Regions from separate parts of the Marinomonas vaga genome, predicted to be linked through region 3. Evidence: predicted binding sites of a transcription regulator. Region 3 holds the regulator's gene; each other region holds the start of a gene.
What was found. The regulator sigma-54, encoded in region 3, starts transcription at its own class of promoters, with help from an activator protein. The targets are predictions, from matches to a motif close to TGGCACNNNNNTTGCTNT.
Positions count from the first base shown of each region.

Region 1: a site for sigma-54 is predicted at 1,300-1,317, ahead of glnA (glutamate--ammonia ligase). Genes of this name have one in related genera too.
Region 2: a site for sigma-54 is predicted at 1,817-1,834, ahead of flgB (flagellar basal body rod protein FlgB). Genes of this name have one in related genera too.
Region 4: a site for sigma-54 is predicted at 1,850-1,867, ahead of ACZ5DR_RS04585 (NCS1 family nucleobase:cation symporter-1). Genes of this name have one in related genera too.

Region 1 is NZ_AP043903.1:1,641,347-1,644,478, reverse strand. It holds gene thiI (tRNA uracil 4-sulfurtransferase ThiI) at 1-1,066, opposite strand, end outside; gene glnA (glutamate--ammonia ligase) at 1,398-2,804, shown strand; gene glnL (nitrogen regulation protein NR(II)) at 3,066-3,132, shown strand, end outside.
Region 2 is NZ_AP043903.1:1,820,320-1,823,451, reverse strand. It holds gene ACZ5DR_RS08430 (flagellar hook-basal body complex protein) at 1-185, opposite strand, end outside; gene ACZ5DR_RS08425 (flagellar hook assembly protein FlgD) at 199-912, opposite strand; gene flgC (flagellar basal body rod protein FlgC) at 924-1,376, opposite strand; gene flgB (flagellar basal body rod protein FlgB) at 1,379-1,777, opposite strand; gene ACZ5DR_RS08410 (CheR family methyltransferase) at 1,961-2,794, opposite strand; gene ACZ5DR_RS08405 (chemotaxis protein CheV) at 2,831-3,132, opposite strand, start outside.
Region 3 is NZ_AP043903.1:3,363,645-3,366,776, forward strand. It holds gene lptA (lipopolysaccharide transport periplasmic protein LptA) at 1-152, shown strand, start outside; gene lptB (LPS export ABC transporter ATP-binding protein) at 170-895, shown strand; gene ACZ5DR_RS15905 (RNA polymerase factor sigma-54) at 972-2,453, shown strand; gene ACZ5DR_RS15910 (PTS sugar transporter subunit IIA) at 2,465-2,914, shown strand; gene ACZ5DR_RS15915 (HPr family phosphocarrier protein) at 2,924-3,132, shown strand, end outside.
Region 4 is NZ_AP043903.1:973,812-976,943, forward strand. It holds gene puuE (allantoinase PuuE) at 1-821, opposite strand, end outside; gene ACZ5DR_RS04580 (aspartate/glutamate racemase family protein) at 834-1,565, opposite strand; gene ACZ5DR_RS04585 (NCS1 family nucleobase:cation symporter-1) at 1,910-3,132, shown strand, end outside.

The DNA of each region.
Region 1 (3,132 bases), 1.7 Mb from region 3:
TGGCCCGAGTCGTTGGCTTCACAGAAATCACACCACAGAACTCTGGCATGCTGGCCGCAAAAGGAGCCGTACCGATTTCCTTGGCCTTATCAATGATTTCTTGTTTATTGCTAGTGACCAAAGGACGTAATACCAGCTCATCAGTCACAGTATCAATCACTTTTAAATTCACCAAGGTTTGACTAGAGACCTGAGCAATACTCTCGCCTGTCACCAAAGCCTTCGCACTGACACCTTCCATCACCTGTGACGCGGCACGCAACATCATGCGCTTCAGTACTACACCCATTTCGGCGTTATCAACGTTATTTAAAATCTCTCCCACTACTTCTTCAAATGGAATGGTGATGAATTTAACCCCAAGGTTCGAGCCATACTTGCTCCACAAGAAGTGAGACACCTGCTTCACACCTATTTCGTGAGCATCTCCCCCTAGATTGAAGAAACAAAAGTGTGTCTTCAATCCACGACTCATGGTCATGAAAGAACTCACCGTGGAGTCATAACCACCTGAAATGAGAGACAAGACAGAATCTTGTGAACCGAGAGGGTAGCCACCTAAGCCTTCCACTCGCTGCTCGATGATCCAGACACGGTCGTCACGAATATCGATAGGCACCAAAACTTCAGGATCTTTCAATCGTACTGCTAGGGCACCACACTGGGCCTTAAGGCACCCGCCCACATGACGCTCAGCTTCCACTGAAGAGAAGTCATGCTTGCCGACACGTTTCACACGCACCGCAAACACCGAATCTTTCAATACGTCACCGTAAGATGCAGCGGCTTCCGCCACAATGCCATCAAGGTCGGTTAAGGGAAACTCACGCACATATTGGAAGTGTGCAATACCCGCAATGTTTGATAAGGACTCTGTGAAGGCATCACGTTGGTCATCACGTTCTGACAACACCTCAATGAAGTCCCAATTACCCGCCACTGTCACGTTGTCGTCATGCTCACGCAACACCAAACGAATATTGTGTCTTAGCTGTTTGACAAAGGCCTTGCGGACTGGGCGGCTTTTGATAGTAATTTCAGGGAAAAATTTAACGATGAATTTCATGAGGTGTGTGTTTTTCGTACAGTCTGATTTAAAAGGCGCACAGTATAAAGGAATCCCACACGAAACCAACCCCAAAAAGATGCACCAATAAGGACCACTGCACCAAATTAGCGCACCAATAGTGAGCGCATTTTTATTTACCTAGGTTTTTTATTGTGCGTTTTATTAAGCCGAAAACTAATCGCGTATATAAATATTTGAATTTATTAGATTTTTAACAACGCCCAAAATTCTGGCACAGCTTGTGCTTTCAATTACGGCAATTACGCTTCATATTGAAGCAGTATAAGTTCCGAAAGCAATTTCGAATAAACAACACTGGAGAACCATTATGTCAAACAAGACTCTTAGTTTGATTGCTGAACACGACGTAAAGTGGGCAGACCTTCGCTTTACAGACTTCAAAGGTAAAGAACAGCACGTAACCATTCCTGCCTCAAGCGTAGACGAAGAATTCTTCGAAACAGGTCAAATGTTTGATGGTTCTTCTATCGCTGGTTGGAAAGGTATCAACGAGTCTGACATGATCATGATGCCACAAGATGACACTTCTCTTCTTGACCCTTTCACAGAAGATGCAACCGTTATCATCCGTTGTAACATCATCGAGCCTGCAACAATGCAAGGTTACGACCGTGACCCACGTTCTGTTGCACTTCGCGCGGAAGAATTCCTTAAGTCTACTGGTCTAGGCGACACAGCATTCTTCGGTCCTGAGCCAGAATTCTTCATCTTTGACGACGTAAAATGGCACGCAGACATGTCTGGCTGTGGCGTTCAAATCAACTCTGAAGAAGCAGCTTGGTCTTCTAACAAGTCTTTCGAAGGCGGCAACACAGGCCACCGTCCACGCGTTAAAGGCGGCTACTTCCCAGTACCACCAGTGGATTCTCACCACGAAATCCGTACTGCAATGTGTTCTGCTATCGAAGCAATGGGCCAAGAAGTTGAAGTACACCACCACGAAGTTGCGACTGCTGGTCAAAACGAAATCGGTGTTAAATTCAACACTCTAGTTAAGAAAGCTGACGAAGTTCAGGTAATGAAGTACTGCGTACACAACGTTGCTCACGCATACGGTAAAACAGCTACTTTCATGCCTAAGCCGATCGTTGGTGATAACGGTTCTGGCATGCACGTTCACCAGTCTTTCTGGAAAGACGGCGAAAACCAATTCGCAGGTGACAAATACGCTGGTCTATCTGATATGGCCCTTTACTACATCGGCGGTATCATCAAGCACGCTAAAGCTATCAACGCTTTCGCGAACGCTTCTACTAACTCTTACAAGCGTCTTGTACCAGGTTTCGAAGCGCCAGTTATGCTTGCTTACTCTGCACGTAACCGTTCAGCTTCTATCCGTATCCCATACGTTGCGTCTCCTAAAGGCAAGCGTATCGAAGCACGTTTCGCGGATCCAACCGCTAACCCATACCTATGTTTCGCAGCAATGCTGATGGCTGGTATCGACGGTATCAAGAACAAGATCCACCCTGGCGATGCTGCTGACAAAGACCTTTACGATCTTCCACCAGAAGAAGGTAAATTGATCCCAACAGTTGCTGGTAGCCTTGAAGAAGCGCTTCAGTGCCTAAGCGATGACCGCTCTTTCCTAACAGAAGGTGGCGTATTCTCTGACGACATGATCGATGCTTACATCGCTCTTAAGTCTGAAGAAGTTGAGCGCGTAAACATGACAACTCACCCAGTTGAGTTCGAACTTTACTACAGCGTTTAATACTCGCTTAAGTTAATCGAAAAGCCCCGACCTCAGTTGGGGCTTTTTTTTGCCCCCATTTCACGCACCCCAAAATAGTTGCACCAAAACAGAACACGCGAGACCATTTACTGCTTATAAAACATAGAAAACATAAGGCATTAAAAACGCCCAATGTTGGTTCGTATTTTGCAATACATAGAAATCCAGCCGATCCCCCATAATACCTTCGGCCTGGAAGACATCAGCTTACGGGCGAAATAACAAAGAGGCACACTCAAAGTGTACAGTTTACTGATAGACCATTTATCCACTGCCGTACTACAGCTCAATCGTGAGCTATGTATTG
Region 2 (3,132 bases), 1.5 Mb from region 3:
ACGCTCACACCACTACCAATAGTGTTACTACTACCAGCGCCAATGACACTCGTGTTGTACAAGTCACCAAACTCGATACGAGATTTCTTGAAGCCAGTGGTGTCAGAGTTTGCAATGTTATTACCGGTCGTGCTGAGGAAATCAGCTGACGCTTTGATACCAGAAAGTGCTGTATTAAAACCCATAATTATTCCCTCGTTAACCTAAAATCTCTAGCTCGTCAGTGAGAGCCAGCTTGCCATAATCTGCAACGTTTAACGTCGTGCCATCTTCACCGTTAATGGTCACCCCATTAATGCGTGCTGGAATCTGTGTCGTCAGCTGTGTCACCTCACCATCACTGTTGGTAGAGGTTGCTATGAAGGTATAAGTACCATCATCCACCACATTGCCCTCAGCGTCTGTGCCATCCCAAACGTACTCTTCATCCGTAAGAGACACCGAATCCACCAACTCACCAGAACTATTATAGATCTTCAGCGTATTGGAGACAGAATCATCCGTGAAAGACGTTTTAACGTAAGTTGAGCTACCATCCACCACAGATGCAGTTTCCTGGTCAACGTACACATAAGAGCCCACCAAAGTAGAAGCCGTAAGCGCCTGACTGGAAATCAAAGACTCAGACATACTCGACATCTGTGCCGCCATACTGGTCAACTGTTCCAGTGAGCTAAACTGAGCCATTTGAGACACCATATCACCGGTTTCCTGAGGTGACGTTGGGTCTTGGTTTTTCAACTGTTCAATATACAGCTGCAAGAAGACATCCTGATCCGCTAACGCAGACGAACTGTCCGTTAGACCGGATGTGGTTGTATCCTCTGAAACGCCTGCCTTCGCCTTGGCACTGTCTGTACCATATTGCGAAATCAGACTCGATAAAGCGGAATTAGAAGAAACGTCTGACATAACCTACCTCCTTAGGATTGGCCTAAGGTCAACATTTTCTGCATCATGCTTTTTGCAGAATTCATGATTTCAACGTTGGTTTGGAAAGAGCGCGATGCAGACATCATATCCGCCATTTCTTCCACCGGATTCACATTTGGATAGAACACATAACCTTCTTCGTTAGCCATCGGACTATCAGGCTCATAGCGCGGTTGAAGCGGCGCATCAGACTCGATAATACCGGCTACCTGAACGCCCATACCGGATGCATTTTCCATAACACCGCCTTGGGCATTCCAGCCACGTTCACGCATCTCTTGGGTCAGCATCTGCTCAAACACAGGCTTGCGGGCACGATAGGTCTGGTCAACTGAACTCGCCACACTGTCAGCGTTAGCGATGTTACTGGCCACCGTATTTAGGCGAACCGTTTGGGCACTCATCGCAGAACCAGAAATGGCAAAAATATTACTTAAAGACATTATTATTGACCTCCGGTAAGCGCTTTCTTCATGCCGCTGATTTTTCTATCCAAAAACATAAAACTTGTATCAAATTGCAACGAGTTCTGGGCAAATTCCGCTTGCTCACGCTGCATATCCACCGTATTACCATCAAGAGACGGCTGACTTGGATTGCGGTAAAGCATCTCATCACTGCCTGTTGAAAAAGAACTGCTCGCAGCAATGTGCTGATCATCATCACCTGACAATTCCAATCTGCTACGCTCTGCTTCCAACATGGAATCAAACGTGATGTCACGAGCTTTGTAGTGGGGCGTATCTGCGTTGGCGATGTTATTTGCTAACACGGAAGCACGAGCACTGCGAAACAGTAGCGTCTTATCGTGTCCAGCAAATGCGTCGTTAAAAGAGATAGCCATGAAATCCTCGTTGGTAAAATTTGATTACTTACAACTTGTTTAGCAAGATAAGTGCCAAATATAAATTCCTTATTTTTCAGTAACTTGAAAAATAAGCTACCCTTAAGCGGCAAGAGGCGGCAAACAAAAAACGGCAACCCGAAAATCGAGTTGCCGTTTTAGCATAGCCTAAATTAAGAAATGTTATTTAGCCCGGTAAACGATACCCGGATGACATTGAACAATATCAAACAAAGAAGACATACCGCTCAATGCCTCTGACCCCCCAAGGAATAAAAACCCTCCAGGATTCAAACTGGCATGCATACGCTTCAAGATATCGGCCTTAGTTTCGGCAGTAAAATAGATCAGTACATTGCGACAGAAAATGATGTCGAACTTTCCCAATGAGCTGAACGAATCAATCAAATTCAGATAACGGAACTCTACCCGAGAAGCCACCGCAGGTTTCACTTTCCAAGTACTTTCAGACAGCTTCTCAAAATAGCGATTTTGCTTATCAGGGCTCAACCCTCGAGCAATGGCCAAACTGTCGTACTCACCTTGTTTTGCGTGCATCAAAATATTAGTACAAATGTCCGTAGCGACAATACGCTCCCCTGCTTTCAAAGCACTGGGTTTCATTTGCTTATATTCATCCAACACCATACTAATTGAGTAAGGTTCTTGGCCAGTAGAAGACGCTGCAGACCAGATACGTACAGGGCGCTGAGAGAACTCAGGCAACACCACATCCTTCAAAATCTTGAATGGATGCGTATCACGAAACCACAAGGTCTCGTTGGTCGTCATGGCGTTAATCACTTCTTCCCGAAGCTTCGCCGAACGCCCACCACGCTCCAATGCATCCACCAACATTTCAATTTTAGTGAATTTCTCACGCTCCAGTAGCTTACCTAAGCGACTGGCCACCAAATACTGCTTATTTTCGCTTAATGAAATACCGCTCTCTTTCTGCAAGTATTTGCGAAATCGATCGTACCCGCCGGGAGAAATCGTATTCGTACTGCTCTGCATCCAGACTCCTTAGTGCACAAGCAAATTCAACTAAACTTAAGCTTCAGCCTGTGCTTCAACCGTTTCGATTGCAATACGTGCAAGTTCATCCGGCTGGAACTTCGCCAAGAAACCATCTGCACCAACCTTCTTAACCATTGCTTCGTTAAACACACCACTCAAAGAGGTATGCAGCAAGATAAACAAGTCTTGCAGACGACTGTCATTACGGATAGCAGTGGTCAAAGTGTAGCCATCCATTTCCGGCATCTCGATATCAGAAATGACCATGGAAAACTCACGGGTAATATCCACACCATCAGCGACCATGCCTTGCAAATAATCCAAGGCTTCTTTGC
Region 3 (3,132 bases):
TAGAAATTCATAAAAACGGCTTCCTAAAACGTGGTGACAACGAAATCGCGGCGGATTACATACATTACTACATGGAGACCGATGTTTTTAACGCCGAGAATCGTGGTTCAGGCCGCGTAAACATGACCCTACAGCCAGCCACCGAGCAGTAGCATCAAGGATAAACAGCATGGCTATTTTAGAAGCGAAGCACCTCGCAAAAAGCTACAAGAAAAGACAAGTAGTAAAAGACGTTTCTCTTGACGTGAGCACGGGGCAAGCCGTGGGCCTACTGGGGCCAAATGGTGCAGGAAAGACCACTTGTTTTTACATGATTGTCGGCATGGTCACCAACGACCAAGGGGGCATATATATTGATGGGGAAGACATCACCCAAGATGCCATGCATACTCGCGCTCAAAAAGGGGTCGGCTATTTGCCTCAAGAGGCTTCAATATTTCGAAAGATGAGCGTAGAAGATAATATCTCTGCTATCTTAGAGACGCGCAAGGAGCTATCGAAAGCTGAGCGTAAAGAAAAGCTAGAAAGCTTACTAGAAGAGTTTCATGTCACGCACATCCGTAAAAATTTAGGTATGGCGTTATCAGGTGGCGAACGACGCCGAGTTGAGATCGCTCGAGCATTGGCCATGAACCCTAAGTTTATCCTGCTTGACGAACCCTTTGCTGGCGTCGACCCTATTTCAGTAGGTGACATCAAGCAAATCATCCGCCACTTGCAAAATAGCGGTATCGGCGTACTTATTACAGACCACAATGTGCGAGAGACCCTAGATATCTGTGACAAAGCATACATTGTAGGCAATGGGCATATTATTGCCTCTGGCTCCGCTGAGACCATAATAAACAATGAGCAAGTCAAGAAAATTTATCTGGGCGACGACTTCCGCCTGTAAGCCCCTTATTTTTCCCATCAAAAGGGAGTAGTATGCATAACTCATTCCAAAATTCTAATTTTAAAAGAGTTGCGCTATGAAGCAGTCTTTGCAACTTAAAATCGGTCAGCAGTTAACAATGACACCTCAGCTACAGCAAGCAATCAAATTGCTGCAGCTGTCAACGCTCGACCTACAACAAGAAATACATGACTTCTTGGAGTCCAATCCTTTACTAGAGTTAGACGAGGAAGAAAACTTCAACCATGACGCTGAGGCAAAAGTTGCCGAAGCGGCTTCGACAGTAGAGAACATTGACTCCAACCAAGAGTCTTCAGAGGACTCCCGTGTCGAGTCAGAATGGACGGAAAGCATCCCAAATGAACTTTCCATTGATAGTAACTGGGATGACACCTACCAGAACTCAGCAGCGGCGTCTGACAGCCCAGCCTTCGAGGGCGAACAAGATCTAGACAGTCGAAATGCACTATCAGAAGACATTCAAGACCACCTAATCTGGCAACTCAATCTGACTCACATGTCCGATAAGGATATTGAGATCGCTTACGCCATCATAGACAGCGTACAGCCAGACGGCTACCTTTCAGCGACCCTTGAAGAAATTTTCACAGGACTAACAAAGGAACTGGAAGATTTAGAATTCGATGAAGTAGAAGCCGTTCAACACCGGTTGCAACGCTTTGACCCCGTGGGCGTGTGTTCTCAAGATTTACGGGAATGTCTATTAGTACAATTGGAAGCTTACAAAGATCATCCTCTCTATCGCAGCACCCATCTAGTTGTGGATCAACACCTTGGACTGTTAGGCAACAGAGACTACACTCAACTAACACGCAAAACCAAGCTCAAAGAAGACGCCTTAAAAGAAGTCATCGGTTTAATCCAACAGCTTAACCCACGCCCTGGATCCCTCGTTGATACCAGTGATACTGACTACGTAATCCCGGACGTAAGTGTTAAAAAGCATAAGGGTGTATGGCAGGTTGAACTTAACAATGATGCCCTACCGCCCGTAAAAATTAATGAAACTTACTCTGCAATGCTAGCCACATCGAAGTCCAATGATGATGTGTCTTATATCCGTAACTCTTTACAAGAAGCCAAGTGGTTTTTAAAAAGCCTGCAAAGCCGTAACGAGACCTTACTGAAAGTTGCCAGCTGCATCGTCTCTCGCCAAGTGGAATTCTTCGAAATTGGTGAGGAAGCCATGAAACCTATGGTGTTGCATGATGTCGCAGAAGAAGTAGGAATGCACGAGTCAACCATATCTCGAGTGACGACACAAAAGTACATGCATACACCCCGAGGCATATTTGAGCTGAAATACTTTTTCTCAAGCCATGTGAACACAGCATCCGGTGGCGAGTGCTCGTCAACAGCCATACGGGCCATGATTAAGAAGCTGGTTGCAGATGAACCAGCCAAAAAACCGCTTAGCGACAACAAACTCGCAACTATTTTAGCTGACCAAGGTATCCAAGTTGCCCGAAGAACTGTTGCGAAATACCGCGAAGCGATGAATATTCCACCATCTAACGAACGTAAACGTCTCATTTAAAGGTTTTTAACATGTCCGTCAAAAACTTAGTGAAGCCAGAATTAGTCTTTGCGAAAGAAAGCACCACAAGCAAAAAGCGCCTTCTTGAGCAAATATCAGAAGCCATCAGCTCACGCTTACACTGTAATGCTGAAGAAGTGTACGATGCATTACTCGGCCGAGAGAAACTTGGAAGCACAGGCATCGGAAATGGCATCGCCATCCCCCATTGCCGCCTAGAACAAGCCAGCCATGCCACCATAGTATTAATGTCTTTGGATACCCCCATTGACTTTGATTCCATTGATCGCAAGCCCGTTGACTTAATCTTTGCTTTAATTGTGCCGCCACACCAATGTGATGACCATCTAGCGACCTTGGCACAGATTGCTGAGTTGGCTCAATCAAGCGAGAAACTGGACACTCTCCGCGCTCAAACTAATAATGGTGACCTGCAGAACGCATTCGAACCATTAACGTAAGGACACAGCATGCTAGAGCAATCTATAGAGATAATTAATAAGCTTGGTCTGCATGCTCGAGCAGCAGGCAAACTAGTTGAGACCACTTCGCAATTTTCGTCTGACGTAACCATTGAGAAAGAAGGCCGAAACGTGGATGGCAAAAGCATTATGGCAATGATGATGCTAGCTGCAGCAAAAGGCACCACCATCAAGGTAAAAGTTAATGGTTCAGACGA
Region 4 (3,132 bases), 1.4 Mb from region 3:
AAGCGGGACGGTTTGCCCAAAGTACGACAGTGCATACCAATAGACATCATTTTGGGAGCGGTTTCGCCTTCAGCGTACAGACAGTCGAAATTGTCCTTCAGGTACTGGAAGAATTCATCCCCATGGCTGAATCCATAAGGGGAAGCAAAGCGCATATCATTACAATCTAGGGTGTAAGGAATGATCAGGTGAGGCTTAGTCTGTTCAGAATCTTGGTGATGCGGTACAGACACCCAGTAAGGTAGGTCATCCCCGTAGTTGTCCGAGTCGTATTTTAACTGGGATTGCTCGGCGACCAAGGCACGGGTATTAGGGGAATCACGCCCTGTGTACCATCCCATGGGCATCACACCGGTCACGTCTTGAATGATCTTGAGGGCTTCTTGCATGTGCGCGCGCTCTTCTTCAATAGACATTTCTTGGTAGTGAATCCACTTCAAACCGTGGCAAACCAACTCATGACCACCCTCTACAAAGGCTTTTGCCACGTCAGGATTGCGCTGCAAAGCGGTGGCCACAGCAAAGATAGACAGAGGCAAACCACGCTTCTCAAACTCGTTTAAAATGCGCCACACACCCGTGCGGGAGCCGTATTCATACAAGGACTCCATACTCATATGGCGATCTTTAAAAGGCTGGGCGCCAAAGATCTCCGACAGGAAGGTTTCCGCATGTTCGTCACCGTGTAACACACAGTTTTCGCCACCTTCTTCGAAGTTCAGAACAAATTGCAGGGCAATGCGTGCGTTGTTTGGCCACACCACTTTCGGTGTATTGTGGCGGCCGTAACCTGCGTAATCTCGTTCTAAGTAATGTTTCATATTAATTTCCTGTTAACGGGTCCAATGCTCATATCTACCGACATAAGACTTTTGTACGGGGGCGCCGAAATGCCCGACTTTAGAGGTTTTAATTCCGAGCTGGTGAATGGCTTCTGCCCACTTAACCGCTGCACTGACCCCATCAATAATGGGCACTGGCAGTTCGCTTTGCAAACGAGCGACTAGAGACGACATACCAGCGCATCCTAAAACAATCGCTTCTGCGCCATCCTCTGTCATCGCTTGTTCGCACTCTCTCTTAAGCAAAGCGTATGCCTGCGGCTCAAGATGCTCTAATGCAAGTACTGGAATGTCCGTGGCACGAACGCCACTGCAATGCCTTTCGTAGCCATACTTATATAAAAGATGCTCGCTGGCAGGCAAGGTGCGTGACAAGGTGGTCACCACACCAAACTTAAACGCCACAATACTGGCCAATTGAAAGGCGGCTTCCGCGATGCCAATGACAGGCGCATCGGCCAACTCCCTTGCCGCTTCCAAGGCCGGATCACCAAAACATGCAATGATGTGAGCATCTACTCCTTGCTCCTTCCCAGCTTGAATAAGATCCAGCAAAGCCGCAGAGGCAATGGCTTCATCTAAAGCGCATTCGATACTTTGTGGGCCATGCAATGGGGTACTGGCGAGGATCTGAGTGGTCGGTAATGCGGCCTGATGGGCGCTGGTCGCCATGGCATCGGTCATGGTTGCGCTGGTGTTAGGGTTGATAAGTTGGATAAGCATGGGATATCCGCGTCCTTTATAAGCTGACTTGTTGCACATAAAAGTCATCAGGATGATCTAAGCACCAACACCGACTGACTCAATATATTGTATACAATACTAGAAATAGATCGCATACATAAAGACTTTTTAAAAATCATATCAGCTCCACAAGACACACCAAAAACCCAAAATACGCACAGATAAAGAGCAAAAAGGATTATTTTGTCGCAAATGTGTGCACTGATTTCTCTACCTAAGAGAAAAAACATTGTCAGAGTAGCAAATATAGGTTCCCTGAAAATTGGCACAAAAGTTGTATTCGACATTGTATACAATAAGCAAACCAACGAAGGAACTCTCGCATGACCCAGAAACTCCCAGTAAGCCCTCGGCTCAGCAACGAGGATCTCAAGCCTGATACAGAACAAAAGTGGGGATGGTATTCTATCTTTGCTTTTTGGATGTCAGATGTGCACAGTGTCGGCGGCTATGTGTTTGCAGCCAGTCTGTTCGCTCTTGGATTAAATGGCATTCAGGTATTTATCAGTTTGCTCGCGGGCATCTCCATTGTCCTACTGTTTGCTAACTTAATGGGCAAACCCGGACAAAAAGCCGGCGCACCATTCCCAGTTATCGCACGTATGTCCTTCGGGGTCTTCGGCGCCAACATTCCAGCGGTTATCCGCGGCCTGATTGCGGTGGTTTGGTATGGTATACAGACTTTCTTGGCCTCCAGCTCCTTTATTATCTTGTTGCTGTATTTCTTCCCAGGCATGAGCACCTTGGCAGACGACAGTTTCTTAGGTCTGTCTTACCTTGGCTGGATTGGATTCACTGCCATGTGGATCCTACAAGGCATTGTCTTTATGTTCGGCATGGACATGATTCGTAAGGTCATTGATTGGTCTGGCCCTGCTATTTATGTGGCCATGTTTGCCTTATGTGTGTACATGGTGAATCTAGCGGGTTGGGAAAACATCAGCTTCACCCTAGGTGATGCGAGCTTATCTGGTATGGATGCCATCATGCAGATGATCATTGCCATTGCCTTGGTGGCTGGCTACTTCGCAGGGCCAACCCTTAACTTTAGTGACTTCTCACGCTACTGTGGCAGCTACAAACAATTGAAGTTCGGTAACCTACTTGGACTACCTTTTAACTTTATCTTGTTCTCCATCTTCAGCGTAGTGATCGTATCTGCATCTATTCCAGTATTTGGCGGTATGATTACTGACCCTGTAGAAACAGTTCGCCGCCTAGACTCAGGATTGATTACCGTACTTGGCGCAATGACCTTTATCTTTGCCACTGTGGGCATCAACATCGTGGCAAACTTCGTCGCTCCTGCGTTCGACTTTTCTAACGTATCGCCACAGAAAATCAGCTTTAAAGCCGGTGGCTTTATTGCCGCGTTCGGCTCAGTTCTGCTGATGCCTTGGAACCTGTTTAATAACCCAGAAGTAATCCACTACACCGTCGATGTGTTGGCCGCCATGATCGGCCCCCTATACGGCATTATCATTGTGGACTACTTCTTTATTAAGAAAGGCAAAATCGACATTGATTCTCTGTACACAGAATCTGA